One region of the Mesorhizobium sp. B2-6-1 genome, then DNA from elsewhere that is predicted to be linked to it. Evidence: predicted binding sites of a transcription regulator. Region 1 holds the regulator's gene; the other holds the start of a gene.
The links. The regulator LexA, encoded in region 1, represses DNA repair genes until DNA is damaged. The targets are predictions, from matches to a motif close to TGTTCNNNNTGTGTTCNG.
Positions count from the first base shown of each region.

Region 1 (7,922 bases):
GCCGTAGAGCAGGAGATAGCAGACTTCCAGGAAGTCGCCATGTTCGGCCAACTGGTCGATCGGATAGCCGCGATGCAGGAGAATGCCGGCGTCGCCATCGATGAACGTGATCTCGGACTCGCAGCTTGCCGTCGAGGTGAAGCCGGGATCGTAGGTGAAGGCGCCGGTGGTGCTGTACAGCGTGGCGATGTCGATGACGTCAGGCCCGACTGAACCACTTCGCACCTTGAATTCGTGCGTCTTGCCGGCGAATTCCAGCTTTGCCGTGGCTTCCTGGGTCTTGCCGCCCAGTTCCCGTCTTGTCGCAGCTTCGGTCATTGCAAACTCCTTCTTGTTTCCTCATGCCGGCAAAGGCAAATTCTGCAAAGCGACACGTCGAAGTCACCGAATGCGCGTATTCGCGACCGCATTTTAGGAAGTGCGTGCCAGATTGGGCCAAGGCTCAATGTTGCACTGCGAAACGCGCCTTTCAATGCCAATCTTCTTGGGCCAGATTGCTCCTAATCGATTTGATCGGCGATGCGCGCCAGGCTCTCCTCGCGACCAAGCACGGCGAGAACGTCGAACACGCCGGGCGAGGTGCTCTTGCCTGTCAAGGCGGCGCGCAAGGGCTGGGCGACGGCGCCGAGCTTGTGGCCGCCGGCCGTCGCATAGTCCCGGATCGCGGCTTCAGTCGAGGCCGCCGTCCAGTCGCCTGAAACCGCCTCGAGGGCGTCGCGAGCGCCACGCAAAATCTTGCGCGCCTCGTCATTGAGCAGCAGGGCTGCCTTTTCGTCGATCGGCAGTGGCCGCGCGGCTAACAGGAAGGCGGCGCCGTCGACAAGTTCGACCAGCGTCTTGGCGCGCTCCTTCAGGCCCGGCAGCGCTGCCAGCAACTGCGCCCTGTTCTTGTCGTCGAGGCGTGCGGCCATCGCCGGGCCGCCCTCGAGATAGGGCAAGGTGGCAATGAAGATATCGAACAGCTCGGCATCGCCCATGCGGCGCATATGGACGCCGTTCAGCGCCTCCAGCTTGGCGAAATCGAAGCGGGCGGCGCCCTTGTTCACATCGCCGATGTCGAACCATGCGATCATGTCCTGGATCGACATGATCTCGTCGTCGCCGTGGCTCCAGCCGAGCCGAGCCAGGTAGTTGAGCAGCGCTTCGGGCAGGTAGCCCATGGCGCGGTAGGCCTCCACGCCCAGCGCGCCGTGCCGCTTCGACAGCTTGGCGCCGTCGGCGCCGTGGATCAGCGGTATGTGCGACATTGAAGGCACATCCCAGCCCATGGCGTTGTAGATCACGGTCTGGCGGGCGGCATTGGTCAGGTGGTCGTCGCCACGGATGATGTGGGTGACGCCCATGTCGTGATCGTCAACGACGACGGCATGCATGTAGGTCGGATTGCCGTCCGAGCGCAGGATGATGAAGTCGTCCAGATCCTTGTTGGGAAAGCGCACGTCGCCCTGGACACGGTCATGCACCACCGTCTCGCCTTTGGTCGGCGCCTTGATGCGGATCGCGCCCTTGACGCCAGGAGGCGCCTGCGAAGGGTCGCGGTCACGCCAGCTTCCGTCATAGCGCGGCGGCAGGCCCTTGGCCCGCGCCGCGTCGCGCATTGCCTCAAGCTCGGCAGGGGTCTCGTAGCTGTAGTAAGCCTTGCCCATGCGCACCAGCTCCTCGGCCACCTCGCGATGGCGCGGCGCGCGCTCGAACTGCGAGACGGCGTCGCCGTCCCAGGTGAGGCCGAGCCAAGTCAGTCCTTCGAGAATGGCTGCTGTCGCCGCATCGGTGGAGCGCTCGCGGTCGGTGTCCTCGATGCGCAGCAGCATCGTACCGCCGGTGTGCTTGGCGTAGAGCCAGTTGAAGAGCGCCGTACGCGCGCCGCCGATGTGCAGGTAGCCGGTGGGCGAGGGGGCAAAACGGGTGACAACCTTGTCGGACATACAACTCTCGGGAAACGTCTGGAGCGGGGTGCGGATCACACGCACTTTCGCGCGTCGCGCGTTCATGTAGCATAGGGTGTCGAGGGCGCAAGGGGCAGACCCGATGGCTGGAGCGGGCAGGGGCGCGGAGGAAGGCGAGGACGTCGTTGCCGGCGTCAGCGAACGCTCTTTTTTTGCCACGCCCGCGCCCGCCTCATTGCCGCTGGCGTTGTCGCCCCTACAGCAGCCGAGCAAGTCGCCGCCGGCGGATGTTTCCACGCCGCCCGGCATTCCCGCAGCCGGCGCGGCCGTGCGTCTGCGCCGTGAGTTCGGCCGTGCTTCATGGCCTCGTCTGCGCAACGGCGTGGCCAGAGCGTCCGAGCTCGAACTCGATCGGGGCATAGCCTTCCTGCTCGTGCCGGTGTTCCTGGCATGCGGATCGATCGCCTATTTTTCGCTGGCGGCGGAGCCGGGCTTTGCCAAGCCTGTCGCGGTCGCGATCCTGATGTCGCTGTGCGCGCTCGTTTCACGCTCATGGCCGAAAACGCATCTGTGCTTCATGGCGGCGCTGTTGTGCGCGCTCGGCATGCTCGCCGGCAAAGTCGAGACGTGGCGAGCGGGAACGCGGATGCTGGGCTCGGAAATCTCCACGCAAATCACCGGCCGCGTCGTTTCGGTCGACCAGATGGAGACCGGGCGCATCCGGCTGACCATCGATGTGACATCGACCGCGCGGCCGAAACTACTCTACGCGCCGGAGCGCGTTCGCCTTTCGGCACGCAAGGTGCCGGCTGAAGTGACGGCCGGTTCGCTCGTGACCGGCTATGCCAGGCTGTTGCCGCCGACCGGACCGGTGCGGCCGGACAGCTACGACTTTTCCTTCGACAGCTACTTCGCCGGCATAGGCGCCAGCGGCTTCTTTCTCGGCAACCCCAAAATCGTCTCAGCCGATGACAGGCCGCTGTGGGCCGCCCTTTCAGCCGCCATCGAGAGTGCTCGCGAAAGCATTGCCGACCATATCAGGGGCAGCATCGGCGGCGCCGAGGGCGAGATCGCCGCGGCGCTGATCGTGGGTGTGCGCGCCGGGATTCCCGACGAGATCAATGAAGCGATGCGACGCACCGGCATCTACCACATCATCTCAATTTCCGGGCTGCACATGGCGCTGGTCGCCGGCACGGTCATGGGTCTGCTGCGTGGCGGCTTCGCGCTGTTCCCGAATTTTTCCTCCCGCCGGCCGGTCAAGAAATACGCGGCCGCGGCGGCACTTTTCTCCATCGCCGCCTACCTCGTCATTTCGGGCGTCGTTGTCGCCGCCGAACGCAGCTTCATCATGCTGGCGGTGATGCTGATCGCCGTTCTGTTCGATCGGGCGGCACTCACCATGCGCAATCTGGCTATTTCGGCGATCGCCGTCATCGTGGTGTCGCCGCACGAGGTGGTAGGGCCGAGCTTCCAGATGTCCTTCGCCGCCACCGCGGCCCTGGTCGGCGCCTATGCCGGCTGGTCGGATCGCAAAGCCGACAAAGCGCGGACCCCGCCGCCGCAACGGACCTTGCCTGGCCTGCTGACGCGAAAATTGCTGCTGGCGACAGGTGGGCTGGCGATGACCTCGATTATCGCGGGAAGCGCCACGGCGCTTTTCGCCATCTGGCATTTCCAGCGCGTGTCGCCGCTCAGCCTGTTCGCCAATCTTGCCGTCATGCCGATCGTTTCGGTCGTGATGTTCCTTGCGGTTGCCAGCGCGCTGCTGATGCCGTTCGGGTTCGATGGACCATCCCTTTATCTGATGGGCAAGGGACTGACCGCGATGATCGCCATATCAGGATGGATCTCGCAACGCTCGCCGGTCGACGCGGTCGGGTTGATTTCGCAGCAATCCGTCCTTCTGGTGGCGATCGCCCTGGTCATCGCGACGATGGCCACGACATGGCTGCGGCTGGCGGCACTTCCCTTCGCGCTCGCCGGCCTGTTGACCGTCTCGGACACGCGCACGCCGGACGTGCTGATTTCGGAGGATGCCCGCCTGGTGGCGTTGCCGATCGGCGGCGGCGAGCTCGCGATCAACCGGGCGCGCCCGAACGAATTCACCGTCGATAATTGGAAACGCGCGCTGAAGTCCGAAACCATCGTTGCGCCGGAACTGTTCGACAGCGGAGACCGACAGTTCGACATCTTCGATCCCGCGCAACTTCCGGCGGGAGCGCCTTTCTATTGCTTCACGGGCCTGTGCATGGCCCGGCATACCTCGGGGGCGATCATCGCGCAGGTGGAGGATCGCAAGGACGCCTGGAGGGCCTGCTCCTATGCGGATCTGATCGTCATCAACGACCCCGCGGGCTACGATCCCTGCCACAATCCGCTGGTTCTCGTCATCACCAAGCGGCAGCTCGCTCGCAAGGGAAGTGCCGCCGTCTTCTTCGACCAGCAATCGGCGACGGCACCGGCACGGGTCAGCTTTGCCGTCGACAGGCCATATCGGCCCTGGCACGAACAGCGGAAATTCTCACGCGAGGCAAGGGGACTGCCGCCTTACCGTAAACCCGAAAAGCCCACCGCCGACCCCGCTCAGTAGCGCCTGATCAGGCCGACCAGCTTGCCTTGCACCTTGACCCTGTCCGGTCCGAAAATACGTGTTTCATAGGCCGGATTGGCAGCCTCGAGCGCAATCGAAGCACCCTTTCGGCGGAAGCGCTTCAGCGTTGCTTCCTCCTCGTCCACCAGGGCCACGATGATCTCGCCGGGACTTGCGGTGTCGGCATTGCGGATGATGACCGTGTCGCCGTCGAAAATGCCGGCCTCGATCATCGAATCGCCCTTGACCTCCAGCGCATAGTGTTCGCCGCCCATGATCATGTCAGGCGGCACTGAAATGGAATGCGTCTGATGCTGGATGGCGTCGATCGGCACACCCGCTGCGATGCGACCCATGACCGGGATCGACACCGCTGAAACCGCGTCGTCGTCATTGCCGGCAGCGGGCAGACGCGAAGACGTCGCCGGCTTGATCTGCCGGCTAGGGCTGCTGCCCTGTCCGAGGCTGCCCTGGATGACGCTCGGGGAGAACTTCTTTGCCGCGTTAAGACCCGGCGCGATCGAGTCCGGCAGGCGCAGCACCTCCAGCGCGCGCGCCCGGTTGGGCAGGCGGCGAATGAAGCCGCGCTCCTCCAACGCCGTGATCAGCCGATGAATTCCCGACTTGGAGGCGAGGTCCAGCGCTTCCTTCATCTCGTCGAAGGACGGCGGAATGCCGCTTTCCTTCAGCCGTTCATGGATGAACATCAAGAGTTCATGTTGCTTGCGCGTGAGCATGGCGGCCCCCAAAGGCATTGCACGAAGGGTCTGGAACCAGAATCAGAAAACAAACCCAGAACAAACACTATCTGTTCCAGTTGTGTTCCGCAACCATTTAAAGTTTAATGAATTTGTTAAGGCGACGGAAACGAAATGCCCTCCCGCAGCCAGCATCCTGCCAGCGCGGTCCGTCGTCAATGCGCTCCCGGGCCCTTTGAAACTATTTTGGTTAATGGCCTGTGGCCCGACCGGTCTCCACTCTTGGCACAAGCCTGCAAGCTGGGTGACCGGCAGGTGCGGGGTGCGTTTGGGCGGATTAGAAACCCCTGCGGCTCGTGAACGAAACGAAACCAAAATGCCAACTTCCGCCGGAAAACGGCCAGACACCACCACTGGTCGCGACGGGCTGCGTTCGTTCGTTCGCTTGACGAACCGTATAATAATGTACGGTTTTCGAAGAGGAACACCAATGACCACGCCGAAGCAGGCCGCGCGACGCGAACGGATAGAGGAGGCCGCCTATGCGGTGCTCCGGGAAGCCGGCTACAAGAGCGCCTCCCTGCTTGCTATCGCCAAGCGGGCATCGGCCTCGAACGAAACCCTCTACAACTGGTACGGCAACAAGCAGACCCTGTTTCGATCCTTGATCGAAGCCAATGCGGGAGAGGCAAGGAAGCTGCTGGAGGACGCCCTTCACCAGGCGCGCGATCCGCTCGAAACCCTGAACTTGCTCGGGCCAGTCCTGCTGACCCTCGTGACGGGCGACAAGGCGGTGGCGCTCAATCGCGCCGCGGCCGGCGACGTCAACGATACAGGCACGCTTGGCCAATCGATCGCGCAATTCGGCCGCAATACCATAATGCCGCTTGTTGGCGACCTGCTTCGAACCGCAAGTCGGGCCGGCCCGATCGCCTGTGACGATCCTGCCGAAGCCGCCGACATCTACATCAGTCTTTTGATCGGCGATCTCCAGGTTCGCCGGATCGTTGGGGTGCTCGAGGAACTGCCTCGGGCGGAAATCGAGCAAAGATCGAACCGGGCGTTCACCCTGTTCTTGCGCCTCTATGCGGCCAGCCCTTGCCCGGGCGGCAAAACAGCCGGCCCGTTTCCAGGGCGCTCTTCTCACCGAGGAACATCGCGACCATGAGCAAAATTCCCGATCTCGCAGCGATCGAGGCAATGGACACCGCGGATCCGCTGCGTGCCATGCGTGACCGCTTCACCTTGCCCCAGGGGGTGATCTATCTCGACGGCAATTCGCTGGGCGCCGCTTCGCCAGCCGTGTTCGGCGAGCTGCAGAAGGCCGCCACGCAGGAGTGGGCGCAGGATCTCATCCGCGCCTGGAACACCGCCGGCTGGTTCGACATGCCGGTCGAACTCGGCGACCAACTCGGGCGCCTGATCGGGGCCGCCGCCGGCCAGACGGTGGTCTGCGATACCACCTCGATCAACATCTACAAGGTGCTGCATGCGGCACTCGGGATGCGGCCGGACAGGTCAGTCATCATCGCCGAGGGGGACAGCTTTCCGACCGATCTCTATATGGCCGAAGGCGTTGCCTCGACGCGGCCGGGCACGGTGCTGCGGCTCGAGGGTGTCGATGCGCCGACCATAGAAGAACTGATCGACGAGCGGGTCGCGGTCATCCTGGTCAACCACGTCAACTACAAATCCGGGCAGTTACGCGACATGGCCGCGCTGACGCGGACGGCACATGATGCCGGCGCGCTGATCGTCTGGGATCTCTGCCATACCGCCGGCGCCTTGCCGGTCGAGCTCGACCGTTCGAACGCCGATTTCGCCGTCGGCTGCACCTACAAATATCTCAATGGAGGCCCAGGTGCCCCGGCCTTCATCTACGCGGCCGAGCGCCACCATGGCGATGTCCGCCAGCCGCTCAGCGGCTGGTGGGGCCATGCGCGGCCTTTCGCCTTCGAACAGGGTTTTGCTGCCGGCACAGGCATCCGCCGGTTTCTCTGCGGCACGCAGCCTGTGCTGTCGATGCGCGCGCTCAAAGGGGCCCTCGATGTCTGGAACGACGTCGATATGGCAGAGGTGCGCAGGAAGAGCATCGCATTGACCGATCTGTTCATCCAGCTCGTCGAGGCAAAATGCGGCGCCTACGGCCTCGAACTCGAAGGCCCGCGCGACGGCAATGAGCGCGGCAGCCAGGTGTCGTTCCTCCACCCGCATGGCTATCAGGTGATGCGGGCCTTGATCGAGCGCGGCGTGATCGGCGATTTCCGCGCGCCATCCACGATTCGCTTCGGCTTTACGCCGCTTTATGTCGGCTATGTCGATGTCTGGCAGGCTGTCGAGGTGCTGGAAGACATTTTGCGCACGGACGCGTGGCAGGAGGCGCGTTTCGCCGTCAAGGCGGCGGTGACTTAAGAGCCTGTCGCTCAGAAAAGCGCAGCGGGTTCGGGATAACGATATGCAGTCGGCAAAGCTACGTCAGAGCCGGGTGCGGACCTTCCACAGCTCCGGGAACAACTCCACCTCCAGCATCTTCTTCAGGTAGGACGCGCCCGATGTGCCGCCGGTGCCGCGCTTCATGCCGATGATGCGCTCGACCGTGGTGACGTGGTTGAAGCGCCAACGGCGGAAATAATCCTCGAAGTCGACCAGCTTCTCGGCGAGTTCGTAGAACATCCAGTAGCGCTGCGGGTCGCGGTAGATGGTCTGCCAGGCGACAAGGACCTCTTCGTTCTCGGTCCGCGTTTC
Region 1 is NZ_VFUH01000005.1:162,852-170,773, forward strand. It holds gene gltA (citrate synthase) at 1-318, opposite strand, end outside; gene gltX (glutamate--tRNA ligase) at 501-1,925, opposite strand; gene FJ443_RS13295 (ComEC/Rec2 family competence protein) at 2,029-4,479, shown strand; gene lexA (transcriptional repressor LexA) at 4,473-5,216, opposite strand; gene FJ443_RS13305 (TetR/AcrR family transcriptional regulator) at 5,554-6,345, shown strand; gene kynU (kynureninase) at 6,342-7,589, shown strand; gene kynA (tryptophan 2,3-dioxygenase) at 7,653-7,922, opposite strand, start outside.

Region 2 (7,922 bases), on a different contig from region 1:
AAAGTCGCCGTGGTGAAATCGGGAACGGCGCCCGCGCTTTCAATAGCCAGCGTCGCGGCGGCGACGCCCTCGCGCAACGCCGCGCGCAAGGGCATGCCGCGCAGCAGGGCGGCGACCGTCGCGCCGGCAAGCGCATCGCCGGCGCCGGTGACGTCCACGACCTTTCTTGGAGGGGGCGGGACGACGGCAAAGCTGCCGTCGCGGTCGAAGCCCAGCACCGGGCCGCCGCCCGCCGTGACCACCGCGCTGTCGAGGCCGGCGCTTCTCAGCCCGTCGAGGATAGTTTTTTGAGAGGCGGCATCGTCAAGTCCGGCAAGCGCCACCGCCTCGCGCCTGTTCATGAAGGCGACGGCCAGGCCGCCGAGCACCGGTGTCAAGCGCACGACCTTGGCCGGTGAAATGGCAATGGCGAACACGGGCTTGCCGGCGGCAAGCGACACCAGCCGCTCCAGAGCCGCCGATGGCAGGTTGGCGTCGCACAGGACGGCATCGGCGGCGGCGATCTCCTCCCGCACCCTGGAGCGGCGGATCTGCTTTGCAAATGCCAGCTCATAAAGCGCCATGTCGGCAAAGCCGACGAGCAGTTCGCCCTCGCGGTCGATCAGCGCCGTATAGCTCGGCGTCGTGCGGTCGAGGAACACCGCGGACAGGTCGGCAATGCCTGCTTCGGCGATGGCGCGCGAAACCGTGTCGGCGGCGGCATCGCCGCCGCGCACCGACAGCAACGAGCCCGAGACGCCTCGCCGCACCGTGCTGCGCAATGCGTTGAAGACGCCGCCGCCAACGTCCTCGCGCATCGTGCCCGGGTTGGAGGCAGCCGGCACGTAAGCGCCGGACACCTGGCCGCGCCTGTCGATATGGGCGCCGCCCACCGCCAGGACTCTTGGAGATCTCACCATGCGCCGATATGACCTTTGTTGGCGGTCACGCACAAGCGCCATGCTGTGCGACGGAGCTTCGCAGGCAACAACCAGCGATTCGTGAGATCGGCACGGCGAACCAGCCTGGCCCAATATTCGGACCATGTTGGAGCCGAATCGTGAGACAAAAAAAGAACAAATCAGGATGTTGCTTATTTTTCAGATGCTTGATCCCTCTTGCCAAATGAGAACAAAAAAGGTACAAATAACCAAGGATTACGGATTGTCCGGCCTTCATTGACGACTACGGGGTGATGTATCATGGCTCAGAACAGCTTGCGGCTTGTAGAGGATAAGGCAGTGGACAAATCAAAGGCTCTGGATGCGGCGCTGTCGCAAATCGAGCGGGCTTTCGGCAAGGGCTCGATCATGCGGCTCGGCGCGAACGAGCAGGTCGTCGAGATCGAAACCGTGCCAACCGGCTCGCTCGGCCTCGACATCGCGCTTGGCGTCGGCGGCCTGCCGCGCGGCCGCATCATCGAGATCTACGGGCCGGAAAGCTCGGGTAAGACGACGCTGGCGCTGCACACGGTGGCGGAAGCCCAGAAGAAGGGCGGCATCTGCGCCTTCGTCGATGCCGAGCATGCGCTCGATCCGGTCTATGCCCGCAAGCTCGGCGTCGATCTCGAAAACCTCCTGATCTCGCAGCCTGACACTGGCGAGCAGGCGCTTGAGATCTGCGATACGCTGGTGCGCTCCGGCGCCATCGATGTGCTGGTGGTCGATTCGGTCGCGGCGCTGACGCCGCGCGCCGAAATCGAGGGCGAGATGGGCGATTCGCTGCCCGGCCTGCAGGCCCGCCTGATGAGCCAGGCGCTGCGCAAGCTGACCGCCTCGATCTCGCGCTCCAACACCATGGTCATCTTCATCAACCAGATCCGCATGAAGATCGGCGTCATGTTCGGCTCGCCCGAAACCACCACCGGCGGCAATGCGCTGAAATTCTACGCCTCGGTGCGTCTCGATATCCGCCGCATCGGGTCGGTCAAGGACCGCGACGAGGTCGTCGGCAACCAGACCCGCGTCAAGGTGGTCAAGAACAAGCTGGCGCCGCCCTTCAAGGTGGTCGAGTTCGACATCATGTACGGCGAAGGCGTGTCGAAGACCGGCGAGCTGGTCGATCTCGGCGTCAAGGCGGGCGTGGTCGAGAAATCGGGCGCCTGGTTCTCCTACAATTCGCAGCGTCTCGGCCAGGGCCGCGAGAACGCGAAGCTGTTCCTGCGCGACAATCCCGATACGGCGCGCGAGATCGAACTTGCGCTCAGGCAGAACGCCGGACTGATCGCCGAAAAATTCCTCGAGAATGGCGGCTCCGAAGGTGGCGATGATGGCTTCGAGGATGAAGCCGGCGCGATGTAAGCGCTCGTCGGCACGATCTAGCGTTCGCTGGCGCGATCTAGCGTTCGGTTTGCGGCCCGAGTTCGGCCATAATCCCGGTTCATCAATTTGAGCTTATGTAATCGAGTTCTGTAGTATTGCGTTTCGAACCGCCGGCCCCGTGCCGGCGGTTTGCGTTTTGAGCGGCTGGCGAACCGCGAATTGGCCAGCTTGCGTGTTTCTGGACAGGGTGCCAAGCGGCGGCTAAAAGGCCAGCTCCATCTTCTAAAGCAGAGCCCATTTTCCGCCGGTCCGGCCGGCGGCTCTCTCGAAAAGGCAGCATTCATGAGTGGCGTGAACGAGATCCGGTCGACATTTCTCGACTATTTCCGCAAGGAGGGTCACGAGGTCGTGGCGTCGAGCCCGCTTGTGCCGCGCAACGATCCGACGCTGATGTTCACCAATGCCGGCATGGTGCAGTTCAAGAACGTCTTCACCGGCCTGGAGAAGCGGCCCTATTCGCGTGCCACGACCGCCCAGAAAAGCGTTCGCGCCGGCGGCAAGCACAACGACCTCGACAATGTCGGCTACACCGCGCGCCACCTGACCTTCTTCGAGATGCTCGGCAATTTCTCCTTCGGCGACTATTTCAAGGAGCGCGCCATCGAGTTAGCCTGGAACCTCATTACCAGGGAGTTCGGGCTTAAGAAGGACAAGCTGCTCGTCACCGTCTACCACACCGACGACGAGGCGGCCGGCTTCTGGAAGAAGATCGCCGGCTTTTCCGATGATCGCATCATCCGCATCCCGACCTCCGACAATTTCTGGGCGATGGGCGACACCGGGCCATGCGGGCCATGCTCGGAAATCTTCATCGACCGTGGCGAGCACATCTGGGGCGGCCCGCCCGGCACCCCGGAGGAGGATGGCGACCGGTTCCTGGAATTCTGGAACCTGGTGTTCATGCAGTACGAGCAGGTGACGAAGGACGAGCGGATCGACCTGCCGCGCCCGTCGATCGACACCGGCATGGGCCTGGAGCGCATGGCCTCCATCCTGCAAGGCGTGGAAAGCGTCTTTGAGACCGATCTGTTTCGGCACTTGATCGATGCGGCGTCGTCCGCGCTCGGTCGCGGTCCCGACGCCGAGACCGTCGCATCCTATCGCGTCATAGCCGATCACCTGCGCTCGTCGTCGTTCCTGGTCGCAGACGGCGTGCTGCCATCGAATGAAGGCCGCGGCTATGTGCTGCGCCGCATCATGCGCCGCGCCATGCGCCATGCACAGCTGCTCGGTGCGAACGAGCCGCTGGTGTGGAAGCTGGTGCCGGCGCTGGTTCGCGAGATGGGTCAGGCCTATCCGGAACTGGTGCGCGGCGAACAGCTGATCACCGAGACGCTGAAGCTTGAGGAGACCAGGTTCCGCAAGACACTGGTGCGTGGCCTCGGTTTGCTGTCGGAGGCGACGGAAAAGCTCGGCGCCGGCGACATGCTGGACGGCGAGACGGCCTTCAAGCTTTACGACACCTATGGCTTCCCGCTCGACCTGACGCAGGATGCGCTGCGCCAGCGCAACATCTCGGTCGATCTTGCCGGCTTCACCAATGCGATGGAGCAGCAGAAGGCCGAGGCGCGTAAGCACTGGGCAGGTTCCGGCGAGGCGGCGACGGAAGCGGTCTGGTTCCCGGTGCGCGAAAAAGCCGGTGCCACCGAATTCCTCGGCTACGAGACCGAGCAGGCGGAAGGCATCATCCAGGCGGTTGTCCGCGACGGCAAGACCGTCGACAGCGCCGGCAAGGGCGAAGCGGTAGCCGTGGTCGTCAACCAGACGCCGTTCTATGCCGAATCCGGCGGCCAGATGGGCGACACCGGAACCATTTCAGGCGAAGGCTTCTCGATCGAGATTTCCGATACGCAGAAGAAGGCCGACGGGCTGTTCGTGCATCTCGGCAAGGTGGTCAGCGGCACTGCCAGGACGGGTGCCGCCGTCGAGCTGAAGGTTGACCATGCGAGGCGCTCCAGGCTGCGCGCGAACCATTCCGCGACGCATCTGATCCATGAGGCGCTGCGCGAGGTGCTGGGCACCCATGTGGCACAGAAGGGCTCGCTGGTCGCGCCCGAGCGCCTGCGCTTCGACATCTCGCACAACAAGCCCATCTCGCCCTCGGAACTCGAGGAGGTCGAGCGCATGGCCAATGAGATCGTGGTGCAGAACAGCCCGGTGATCACGCGCCTGATGTCGGTCGACGATGCCATTGCCGAAGGCGCCATGGCGCTGTTCGGCGAGAAATACGGCGATGAGGTGCGCGTCGTGTCTATGGGCACGGGCCTACATGGCGCCAAGGCCAATCGCCCCTATTCGGTCGAGCTTTGCGGCGGCACGCATGTCAGGGCAACCGGTGACATCGGCCTGGTGCGCGTCGTGTCCGACAGCGCCGTCGCCGCAGGCGTGCGCCGCATCGAGGCGCTGACGGGCGAGGCCGCGCGCAAGCATCTCGACGAACAGGACCGGCGCCTGAAGGCGGCCGCGGCAACACTGAAAATCTCGCCGGCCGACGTGCCGGCGCGTGTTGAAGCCCTGCTCGAAGAGCGCAAGAAGCTCGAGAAGGAGCTCACCGAAGCGCGCAAGAAGCTGGCGCTGGGCGGCGGGTCGCCCGCTGACGCGCCGGCCGCCAACGAGACCGTCGCGGGCGTCGGCTTCCTCGGCAAGTCGGTTTCCGGTGTCTCGCCGAAGGATCTGAAGCCGCTCGCCGATGCCGGCAAAAGCTCGCTCGGCTCCGGCGTGGTCGTGTTTGTCGGTGCGGGCGAGGACAACAAGGCGAGCGTCGTGGTCGCTGTCACCGATGATCTCGTCGGCCGCTTCAGCGCCGTCGACCTGGTGCGCGTCGCCTCCGCGGTACTCGGCGGGCAGGGCGGCGGCGGCCGGCCCGACATGGCGCAGGCCGGTGGCCCCGATGCCTCGAAGGCCGACGACGCGATTGCTGCGGTGAGGGCGGCGCTGGAGGCGGCGTGATTCATTGCAGAATTGGGGGGCAACGCTCCAGGCCGGTTGCTTCCCTTCGAGGTCGCGCGGCCCCTCATGATGGGCGGCGCGACATCAATGATCGGTTATCCGCGAAATCGTTGACCTGAATCGAATATCGCTGCGCTGCGCTGTCGCAGATCAGCCGGCCTTTTCAGTCCTGGCAAAGCTTGTCTGTTTAGCAATACAATCCCACCAGTCCTGTATGTCGGCAAAGCGAGCCAGCAGTTTGCGCCCTTCCGCCACCCTGACGAAATAGCCGATGATCGGTGCCGCATGCAGGTCGGCGAGCGTCAGTTGATTGCCGGGCAACCACGGCCCCGGGGATCTCAATGATGAGAGCACCTGAAGGACCGCTCCTGCTTGTCGTAATCCGCTGACAATCAGCGCTTCGTCAGGCGACGCCTTCTCCAGCCGCTCCACGGCGACGTCCCAGACCATGGCCCGATAGCCATAAGCGTCGAGCATGCCGATGATCTGGTTCATCCGCGCGCGGCCGCGCGGATCGTTCGGCTGCAAGGGCGGTCCGTCGAAAGCTTCATCGACATAGCGCGTGATCGCGCTGGCCTCGAACAGGCGAAAACCGTCATGCTCGAAGGCCGGGATGCGGCCGAACGGGTGGTGCTCGAAATACCAGCCGGGGATGCCCTCGGCGGCAAAGACATCGACCGGCACAAGCTCATAGTCGACGCCCTTCTCCTCCAGCGCCATGCGCGCTATGCGCACGTAAACGCTGTAGTCCGCGCCGTAGAGGACCGGTTTGGCCATGTTGCCAGTCCTTTGCTTTCGATTTCGTTGGCCCAAAAAAGCGAAGGCTCCTTCCGGAGCCTTCGGCGTGTTGAACCCGCGGGTGCCTACGCCATCGCCTTCTGCAAATTCTCGTCGATCTTGTCGAGAAATCCGGTGGTCGACAGCCAAGGCTGGTCGGGGCCGATCAGCAGCGACAGGTCCTTGGTCATGAAGCCGGATTCGACCGTCTGGATGCAGACCTTTTCCAGCGTTTCGGCAAAACGCTTCAATTCGGCATTGTCGTCGAGCTTGGCGCGGTGGGCCAGCCCTCGGGTCCAGGCGAAGATCGAGGCGATCGAATTGGTCGAGGTTTCCTCGCCCTTCTGGTGCTGGCGATAGTGGCGCGTCACGGTGCCGTGCGCGGCTTCCGCTTCCACCGTCTTGCCGTCCGGCGTCATCAGCACCGACGTCATCAGGCCGAGCGAGCCGAACCCCTGCGCCACCGTGTCGGACTGTACGTCGCCGTCATAGTTCTTGCAGGCCCAGACATAGCCACCCGACCATTTCAGGCTGGAGGCCACCATGTCGTCGATCAGGCGGTGCTCGTACCACAGCTTCTTGGACTTGAACTCGGCCTCGAACTCAGCCTCGTAGACCTCCTGGAAAATATCCTTGAAGCGGCCGTCATAGGCCTTGAGGATGGTGTTCTTGGTCGAGAGATAGACCGGGTAGTTGCGCAGCAGGCCGTAGTTCAGCGAAGCGCGGGCGAATTCGCGGATCGATTCGTCTAGGTTGTACATGGCCATGGCGACGCCGGCGCCGGGCGCGTCGAACACGTCGTGCTCGATCACCTGGCCATCCTCGCCGACGAACTTGATCGTCAGCTTGCCCTTGCCGGGAAAACGGAAATCGGTGGCGCGGTACTGGTCGCCATAGGCGTGGCGGCCGACGATGATCGGCTTGGTCCAGCCGGGCACCAGCCGCGGCACGTTCTTCATGATGATCGGCTCGCGGAAGATGGTGCCGCCGAGAATGTTGCGGATGGTGCCGTTCGGCGACTTCCACATCTTCTTCAGCTTGAATTCCTCGACGCGCTGCTCGTCGGGCGTGATGGTCGCGCATTTCACGCCGACGCCGTATTTTTTGATGGCGTTGGCCGAATCGACGGTCACCTGGTCGTTGGTGGCGTCGCGATGCTCGATGCCGAGGTCGTAATATTCAAGCTTGAGGTCGAGATAAGGGTGGATCAGCTTGTCCTTGATGAACTGCCAGATGATGCGGGTCATCTCGTCGCCGTCGAGTTCGACGACCGGGTTCGCCACCTTGATCTTCGCCATGGAAAGAATGCCTCGTTGCTGGGAAATGGGACGGCCTTGCCCGCGTGGCGTTCGGCCGGGGATGCGCCCCTATATCAAAGCGTTTTTGGCCGCGCAAACGACGATCGGTCACGAAAGCGAAGCGATCGCCCCGCCATTTGCGAATGGTTCATTTTCGCGGCCGAATATGGCAGGGGACGCTGAAATGCCGCAAACAGCAGTTCATTGACAATCATGCCCGTCACCAAAGATTCCGATACCGCTTCAGTCGCCAGCCCCGCCATCATCCTCGTGGAGCCGCAGCTCGGCGAGAATATCGGCATGGTTGCGCGCGCCATGGCCAATTTCGGCCTGGTCGAACTTCGCCTCGTCAACCCGCGCGACGGCTGGCCGAACGAGAAGGCGCGGGCGGCGGCCAGCCGCGCCGACCATGTCATCGACGCCGTCAAGGTTTTCGACGATCTCGCCACGGCGATGGCCGACCTGAATTTCGTTTTCGCGACCACCGCAAGGCAACGCGACGGCTTCAAGCCCGTGCGCGGGCCGGTCGAGGCGGGCAGGGTGCTCCGGGCTCGCCATGGCATGGGTCAGCGAACCGGCATCCTGTTCGGCCGCGAGC
Region 2 is NZ_VFUH01000032.1:1,133-9,054, forward strand. It holds gene FJ443_RS30950 (carbohydrate kinase family protein) at 1-899, opposite strand, end outside; gene recA (recombinase RecA) at 1,182-2,279, shown strand; gene alaS (alanine--tRNA ligase) at 2,583-5,249, shown strand; gene FJ443_RS30965 (glutathione S-transferase N-terminal domain-containing protein) at 5,400-6,026, opposite strand; gene FJ443_RS30970 (NADP-dependent isocitrate dehydrogenase) at 6,113-7,324, opposite strand; gene FJ443_RS30975 (RNA methyltransferase) at 7,538-7,922, shown strand, end outside.
Region 2: recA (recombinase RecA) is a predicted target of LexA. The motif match lies at 1,107-1,124, and genes of this name have one in related genera.